2 regions of the Bariatricus sp. TF06-38A genome follow, and region 1 is predicted to be linked to the other one. Evidence: riboswitches for the same ligand, from Rfam matches in the RefSeq annotation. Region 1 holds a riboswitch; the other holds the start of a gene.
The links. A riboswitch is a leader RNA that binds a small molecule or an ion and turns the genes downstream of it on or off. The one in region 1 is predicted to bind FMN.

Region 1 (4,315 bases):
ACTGCGCGCACGGTGCAGGGCTTGCGGTTGTTATGCCGGCTGTATTTACTTATACACTGGAACACAATGTGATGCGTTTTGCACAGGCTGCAGTCCGTGTCTGGGGCTGTCAGATGGATTTTGCAGATCCAAAGAGAACGGCACTGGAAGGAATTGAGGCACTTCGAAACTTTTTAATTTCGATTGGGATGCCAAAGAATTTTGCAGAGCTTGGAGCCAAAGAAGAAGATATTGAAAAGCTGGCACATACCTGCTGTTATGGAGATGTAAATACTGGTACAGTGGAAGGATTTGCAACTCTTGATCAGAAAGATGTGGAAAATATTTATAAACTGATGGTATTTTAGAAAAAGAAATATCGGAAAACAGGAAATTTGGAAGAGGGAGTGTGTGACTTAAACTCAAGTCATACACTCCCTCTTTTTGAAACGTCTATTTTCCAACAGGCTATGCATTTTCATAAATCGGTTCGAAATCATCTGCGCCGTGTCCACAGAGCGGGCAGGTGAATTCTTCCGGAAGATTGCTTCCTTCGTATACATAATTGCAGATCTTACAGCGCCATCCGATAATCTTCTTATCCTCTTTTTTCTGTTCTGGTTTTGGCTTTACATGTGCCTGATAATCTGCGTAAGTCAGAGGCGGATTGTCACTTAAAAGTTTCGCATCGGTTACTTCAGCAATAAAAAGGGTATGTGTTCCAAGATCCTGTCTGGAAACTACTTTTGCGCTGAGAACAGAACAAGTCTGCCATCCGAGGTAAGGAACTGCATTTTCATCTGCAGGTGCAGTGATATTTGCGAATTTATCAACATCTCTGCCGGACTGGAAACCGAAATGCCGGATCGTTTCAAAAGAGCAGGTCTGGTCAAGCAGGCTTAACGTAAAAATGCCGCTCTCTTTGATCAGATCACAGGTATAGTTGCTATTCAGCACAGAGATTGCGATCCGTACCGGATTATTCGCAACCTGGATGCAGGTGTTGGTAATACATCCGTTTACTACATTCCCAGAGCGTGTTGCAAGCATAAATACTCCATAAGATAAATTATAAAGTGCTTTTTTATCCATATAACATTCCTCCTGACTTTCAAAACTTGATAATAAGAATCATTACTATAATTAAAGAATACATGATAAAAGAAAAATTGTCAATTATAAAATCAAGATTTCCGGAAAATCAGAATCACAAAAAATGTGATGATTTCTGATCCTAAGAAGGAAAGCCAGATTCCATTCAGCCCCAGAATCTGTGAGAACAGGATTGCACAGAAAGCAATTGCGATAATGCCGCGCATAACAGAACCAAGGACGGCAGGACGTGCCCGGTCGATTGCGGAAAAATAGGCAACCAGCACAATATTGATACCGGCGACTAAAAAGCCCAGGAAATAAAGCCTAAGACCAGTATGGGCGTAAGCAAGCAGCTGGAGATTATGTTCGCTGTTAAAGATACTGATAAAGGTATCCGTAAATCCGTAGATCAGTACAACGATCACAAGCTCGATCAGAAGTGCTGCAGCAAGAGACCAGTTGAGAAATTTACGGACTAGATCATGTTCACCCTTTCCGTAACTCTGGCTGATCAGCGGCTGTGCACCCTGGGCAAGTCCGTTTAGGATCGCCATTGCGACCAGTGAAATATTTGCAACTACGCCGTAGGCTGCGATCCCGATATTTCCCGCAATGCGCAGGATCAGCATGTTAAATATAATCGTAATGACAGCGGAAGAAATTTCAGCAAAAAATGCAGAAACACCAAGCTGGCAGCATCCGATGATCCGGCGAAGAGAGGGCTTGCGCCAATGAAACTCTACATGGTTATTCTTTCCAAGATAATGTGTCGAACATACCAGCATCGTCACAACCGGTGAAAGAGCGGTTGCAAGTGCAGCCCCCAGAAATCCAAGATTCAAAGAGAACATGAAAATATAGTCAAATAAAATATTAAAGAAGCTTCCGGAAATGGAACCGATCATGGCGATAGAGGTCGCATGGTCATTCCTCGCAAATGCCGTGAAGGTATAGTTTGACATAAAAAACGGGGTAAAGAGCAGGACGATACGCATATAATTACGTCCAAGCCGGATGAGCCCGGCATCTGCCCCTAAAAGTGCAAGTGCTTTATGCGGAATGAAGATTCCGGTGAGCATAAAAGGAATGCTGCATATGAGACACCAGAAGATGGACTGGGTAAAATAGTAGTCCGAAGGTGAACCTTTGGCTGTGCTGATATTGTATCGTGTGGCGGAGCCGATTCCGATCATCGAACCGATTGCGAAGACCAGACCGAACACCGGCAGGATCAGATTCAGGGCAGCAAGTCCATCTGCACCGCATTTGTAAGAGATAAAAAAGGTATCTGCCAGAATGTAGACGGAGACACCGATCATTCCGGAAATACTCTGGAAAATGTATTTTAAAAATTTATGAAACATGTTTTTGAATTCCTCGTCTTTCTTAAAGCCAGATTAAATGAAATAACCATCTGTACCAGCCTGGTAATAGGCGGACTCTGATATCTCCATATAAGAATAGCATAAACATACTGGTTTGTCGAAAAAATAATCTTGCAATTACTGCGGTAACGTGCTATAGTAAGTTTTGTAAAACAAAATAATGCTTCAGGGCGGGGCGAAATTCCCCACCGGCGGTAAAGCCCGCGAGCCGTAAGGCATGAACTGGTGAGATTCCAGTGCCGACAGTAAAGTCTGGATGGAAGAAGTTGAATCGTTGCTGATAGAAGCGGTTTCTATCATATATGCAGGAATAAAAAGTAAAACGCTCTGGAATGGGAATCATTCCAGAGTTTTTATTTTCCGGAAAATAAAATGCCGAGGCCAGATTCGATGAGAAAATGGTATTTCCGAGAAGTATGACAGAGCGTACAGCGATATAACTGAGAAAGAAAGCCCTGACAGGTAAGAGAATCTGTCAGGGCTTTTCCTATATGCCAAAGCACATTTTTTGAAAAGAGACTTATCCGGCAACATACCTAAAATGTTTAGCAGAGTACATTTCCAGGGGGCTTTTCCGGGAGAGATGAGAAAGGAGAAAAAATGACAGATGAATTTTACATGCGCCGTGCAATTGAACTGGCAAAAAAAGGACGTGGATGGACAAATCCAAACCCGATGGTTGGTGCCGTGATCGTAAAGAATGGAAGCATTATCGGGGAAGGGTATCACGAAAAATGTGGTGAGCTTCATGCAGAACGGAACGCAATCGCATCCCTGACAGAAAGCGCCGAGGGAGCAACACTTTATGTGACGCTGGAGCCGTGCTGCCATTATGGGAAGACACCACCATGTACGGAAGCGATTCTGGAACAGAAGATTGCACGGGTTGTGATCGGATCGAGAGATCCGAATCCGAAAGTGTCCGGCAAAGGAGCAAAGATTTTACGCGAGGCAGGCGTCCGGGTGGAAGAGGATTTCCTGCGCGAAGAATGTGATGCGTTAAATCCGGTCTTTTTCCACTATATCACAACAGGGCTGCCCTATGTGGTGATGAAATACGCAATGACGGCAGACGGAAAGATTGCGACAAAAACAGGAGCATCAAAATGGATATCCGGTGAGGAAGCAAGAAGTCTGGTACATGAGATGCGCCATGACTATATGGCAATCATGGCAGGAATCGGAACGGTTCTGGCAGATGATCCGATGCTGAATGTGCGTCTGGAGGGAAAGAAAAGTCCGGTCAGAATTATCTGTGACAGTATGCTCAGGATCCCACTGGACAGTCAGATCTGCCAGACAGCAGGGAGATACCGGACGATTGTTGCATATGCCGGTGAAAAGGGGAATGCGATTTATTTAGAAGAGAAAAAACGCAGTCTGGAAAAGCTTGGAGTCGTGCTTCTCAGAGTTCCTTCGGAAAAAGGGGAGATCAATCTGCAGCTTCTGATGAGAAAGCTTGGAGAGCTGGGAATTGACAGTGTACTTATTGAAGGCGGTGGAACTTTAAATGAGGATGCCCTGCAATCCGGTATCGTAAATGAGGTGAAAGCTTTTATCGCACCGAAAATTTTTGGCGGAAGAGGCGGCAAGACTCCGGTGGAAGGCTTTGGAATTGAGAAAGTAGACGATGCCATCAAGTTACAGCTTATGAGAATCTCGCAGGTTGGAGAAGATATTCTGGCAGAGTATAAGGTTTTGGAGGAAATGTAAATGTTTACAGGAATTGTAGAAGAAACCGGATCTATCCGGTCACTCCGACTTTCTGGATCATCCGGGAAGATTGCGATCCGGGCAAAAAAAGTACTCGGTGGAACCAGGATCGGAGACAGTATTGCGGTAAATGGTGTCTGCCT
Region 2 (4,315 bases), on a different contig from region 1:
ATCCTGTCTGTATAACACAGATTATAAGCAAGTCCGTCTACTGTCGGAATGTGAATCAAAGGCTTCTTCAGTGCCAGCCCCAGTCCCTTTGCAGTTGCTGAACCAATTCTGAGTCCGGTAAATGATCCCGGTCCTCCTGCTACCGCAATCGCATCAATCGTATCCAGATTCATATCCGTCATCTTCACGATTTCATCCAACATCGGTAATAAGGTCTGTGAATGTGTCTTTTTATAATTGATCGTATACTCTGCAATCGTTTTGGAAATTTCGTTTTCTTCTTCAACTACTGCGACAGTTGCAACAAGTCCCGAACTGTCTATTGCTAAAATGCGCATATTATTCTCCTCTTTTCTCTACCGTAATCCGGCGGAAATCAAATCCCTGTTCCAGATCTTTTTCTATCGTGATCTCTGTCCGGTTCGCCGGAAGAATCTCATCAATCAGGTTCGCCCATTCGATCAGGCTTACACCGTCTCCATATACATAGTCTTCAAAACCAATCTCGTCCATCTCTTCAATATCACCAATCCGATACACATCAAAATGATAGAACGGAAGTCTTCCGTCATCATATACCTGGACTATTGTAAAGGTTGGACTGCTGATCGGTTCTTCAATCCCCAGTCCTTTTGCCAGTCCCTGGGTAAATACGGTCTTTCCGACGCCGAGATCTCCTACCAGTGTATAGACTTCTCCTGCTTTTGCATGACTCCCGATCTTCTTACCGAGATCATAGGTTTCTTTGGCACTTCTTGTTTCAATTATCATCTTCTGGTCTGCCTCCTAATTTGCACTGACGTGTCTGATATTGACTTTCTTGGCTGGCATATGTGTAGAAATCATCTGCACTGCTGCCGCATACTGTTCTCCCAGGGATTCTCTTGGAAAAATCAGTGCTCTTACCTTTGTTACATATATAATTACAGACTGACCGGTTGAAACTGCCTTCCGGAAATCTCCCCATTCATTAAGCACACTTTGTTCATCCTGTGAAATGCGGATTCCTTCTTCGTTAAGTTCATAACTAATCGGTTTCTGAAACATCGGGGAGCGCATTACCTGTTCTGCCGCACGTGCTTTTAAATGAAGTGGGTTTCCGATCAGAAAAATTGCGGCAAACAAAAAGAACGTTGCTGCTGTACTGTAGCTTCCAAACATGCATTGTCTGATTCCCAGCACCAGTGTTACACCACCGAAAATCACACCAACGATTCCACTAAGGCTTGTGTAGGAAGTATAGAGCATAAAATCAAACATGGCTTTTTTTGTCATTTTTACTTCAAACTTTATATTCATTCATTTTCCTCCATATCAGATTAAGTCACACCGATTATATCATACCGAATCTTTGGAAACAAGTCGTTACTGCTCACTCCGGGTTTAGAAAAACACTGTCTTTTCTTAACTTGTACTTGTATTTTATATACGCCTGCGCTATAATGTGTTCAAATGAACAAGGAAATTCTTCGGGGTAGGGTGACTTCTTATCGCTATAGTATAAGCAGAATTCCCAACCGGCGGTTACAGTCCGCGACCTGTCAGATTTCTGACAGCTGATTTGGTGCAATTCCAAAACCGACAGTAAAGTCTGGATGAGAGAAGAAAAAGTGATTTTGCAAATAATCCCCCCGACGTATTACGTCGGGGATTTTTTTGCATAGGCTTTCGAAGATTTTCCTCCTCAATTCATCTGATTATGTCAAGAGAAAAGGAGAGAAAAAATGAGTACAGATGTAATGACAAACCCAAAAACAACAACGAAAGAAAAAAAACGTATCAGCACAAAGGTAATTGCACAGATTGGTGTGCTCGGAGCAATCGCTATGGTTCTGATGTTATTTGATATTCCACTTCCATTTGCACCAACCTTTTACAAAATTGATTTCAGTGAAGTTCCGGTCCTTGTCGGAGCATTTACCATGGGACCTGTAGCCGGCGCTTTGATCGAACTGGTCAAAATCCTGTTGAACCTCCTGATCAGAGGTACATCAACAGCTGGTGTTGGAGACCTCGGAAACTTCCTGATCGGATGTGCAATGTGTATTCCGGCTTCCCTGATTTATCAGAAGTTACATTCTCGCAAGGGTGCGATCATCGGTATGGTAACAGGAACTGTTTTTATGACAATTGTCGGATGTTTTATCAATGCATACCTTCTGCTTCCGGCATACGCTGTTGCATTCCATATGCCGATCGACGCACTGGTTGCCATGGGAACCGCAGTCAACAGTCATATCAACAGTCTTCTGACTTTTGTTTTACTTTCTGTTGCACCTTTCAATCTGCTGAAAGGTTTCCTGGTATCATTGATCGTATTCCTGATCTACAAAAAGATCAGCCCGATTTTACAAATGGGACGCGAATAGATTATAATTTTACAAAGCAGCAAAAGGGGTTCGTTATGAGCCTCTTTTTTTATGAAACCAAAAAACAGAGAGAAGTCTGCCCAAGCCGGCATTCTTCTCTCTGTTGAATTTCTTTTGATTATAAAGTATCGTTTCTTCTTACATATCCTGGTTTTTCCGGATCTGCAATCAGTTCCTTTGCATGGACAATCCTTGCACTCTTGTCCACTACCTGCGCTTCAATCCGTGCATCCTCTCCAATTACAACTCCCGGAAGGATAACACTGTCTTTGACAACTGCACCTTTCTTAATTACGCATCCACGTCCGATTACCGAATTCTCAACAGTACCCTCGATCAGGCATCCATTGGAAATTACTGAACTCTTGACACTTGCTCCTTCATAATACTTTGTTGGGCATGAATCATTTGTTCTTGTGTAAATCGGCCAATTCTTATCAAACAAAGTCACTGCATTCTTCATATCGATCAGTGATAAGTTTGCATTATAGTAGCTCTTAAAATCTGTGATAGATGCAAAGAATCCTCGATGTGACACTCCACGTACATCCAGTTCACTGCATGCCATATTCACAATATCATTAAGTGTGAACATGGAAGAAATCTTTCTTCCCTTTTTAACCAGTTCCATAAACAGATCTTTGCGCATTACATAAGTGTCCATGAAAATATTACGGTTTTTCGCGTTACCATGGTTCGGTTCCAATGAAAGGACACCCTTCTGCTTGTTCAGATTAAGTGTTGAACAGTTCAGATAGTATTCTTTTGCATTATCCACACTGTGATATAACAGGGTAATATCTGCACCGGATTCAATATGTGTCTTAAGTAATTCATCATAATTCTGTGTATAAATCATATAACTTGGTGCAATAACTACATATGGATATTTTACAGCTTCAATACACTCCATATTTTCTTCATATGCCGCCAGGTCATTATTGTATACACTCCATTCTGCATTTGCAAAATCAGAATAAAGAATATGAAGACGACCACTCTTTGAGTTGATATTGTAATGACGGCCTGTTCCAAGATGTTCTGTAAGAGAACGCGGTTTTCTTCTTACATAAACCTGAATATGTTCGATTTCACTGTTGCTCATATTAGAGATTGGGAAATCGATAACTCTGTATCTTCCAAGGAATGAAACAGCACCAACCGGACGATAATTCTGCATCTCTCCTACCCGGATATTGTTGCCGGCAAAACTTACGATTCCAAATGCCTGTGCCATATTACTCATCCCCCTTAACACGTTTTGATACTAATTCAATATGTTCACTGTCTGCTGATCCGACAACTGCATTTTTGCCAATCTTTACGCCATCAGCCACAAGCGCTCTTGTTACAACTGCACCTTCTTCTACTTCAACGCCCGGCATCAGTACACTGTCAATAATCTGTGCACCTTCGCCGACTCTTGCACCTGTAAACAATACAGAATTTTTGACTTTTCCATTGATCACACATCCCTGGTTGATAAATGCTCTTTCAATCTCTGCTGTCGGGCCAACATACTGAGGAAGCACAGTTGTATCCTCTGTGTAAATCTTCCATGAATCATCATTCAGATCAAGTTCATTTTTACTATTGATCAGATCCATATTTGCTTCCCACAGGGAATCAATTGTTCCGACATCTTTCCAATATCCTTTGAACTTGTATGCATAGAGCTTTCTTCCATCATTCAGCATAGTCGGAATGATATCTTTTCCGAAATCATGATTGGAATCCTGATTTTTCATATCTGCAAGGAGCATCTTTCTTAAAAGCTTCCAGTTGAATATGTAAATACCCATGGATGCCAGATTGCTCTTTGGATTCTCCGGTTTCTCTTCAAACTCTACAATTCTTCCCTCATCGTCCGTATTCATAATACCGAAACGGCTTGCTTCCTTCATCGGAACCTCAATGACCGCGATTGTTGCATCTGCTCCAGTCTC

Region 2: it holds a riboswitch for FMN, as region 1 does, so the genes downstream of both, PG418_RS06415 (ECF transporter S component) here and ribD (bifunctional diaminohydroxyphosphoribosylaminopyrimidine deaminase/5-amino-6-(5-phosphoribosylamino)uracil reductase RibD) in region 1, are expected to answer to the same signal.

What each region holds. Positions count from the first base shown of each region.
Region 1 is NZ_JAQFCE010000009.1:77,167-81,481, forward strand. Features, by position in the region: gene PG418_RS09110 (iron-containing alcohol dehydrogenase) at 1-347, shown strand, start outside; gene PG418_RS09115 (flavin reductase) at 448-1,071, opposite strand; gene PG418_RS09120 (MATE family efflux transporter) at 1,164-2,438, opposite strand; FMN riboswitch at 2,617-2,731, shown strand; gene ribD (bifunctional diaminohydroxyphosphoribosylaminopyrimidine deaminase/5-amino-6-(5-phosphoribosylamino)uracil reductase RibD) at 3,060-4,172, shown strand; gene ribE (riboflavin synthase) at 4,173-4,315, shown strand, end outside.
Region 2 is NZ_JAQFCE010000005.1:52,369-56,683, forward strand. Features, by position in the region: gene tsaB (tRNA (adenosine(37)-N6)-threonylcarbamoyltransferase complex dimerization subunit type 1 TsaB) at 1-338, opposite strand, end outside; gene tsaE (tRNA (adenosine(37)-N6)-threonylcarbamoyltransferase complex ATPase subunit type 1 TsaE) at 340-771, opposite strand; gene PG418_RS06410 (YcxB family protein) at 787-1,299, opposite strand; FMN riboswitch at 1,462-1,611, shown strand; gene PG418_RS06415 (ECF transporter S component) at 1,725-2,369, shown strand; gene glgD (glucose-1-phosphate adenylyltransferase subunit GlgD) at 2,488-3,606, opposite strand; gene PG418_RS06425 (glucose-1-phosphate adenylyltransferase) at 3,608-4,315, opposite strand, start outside.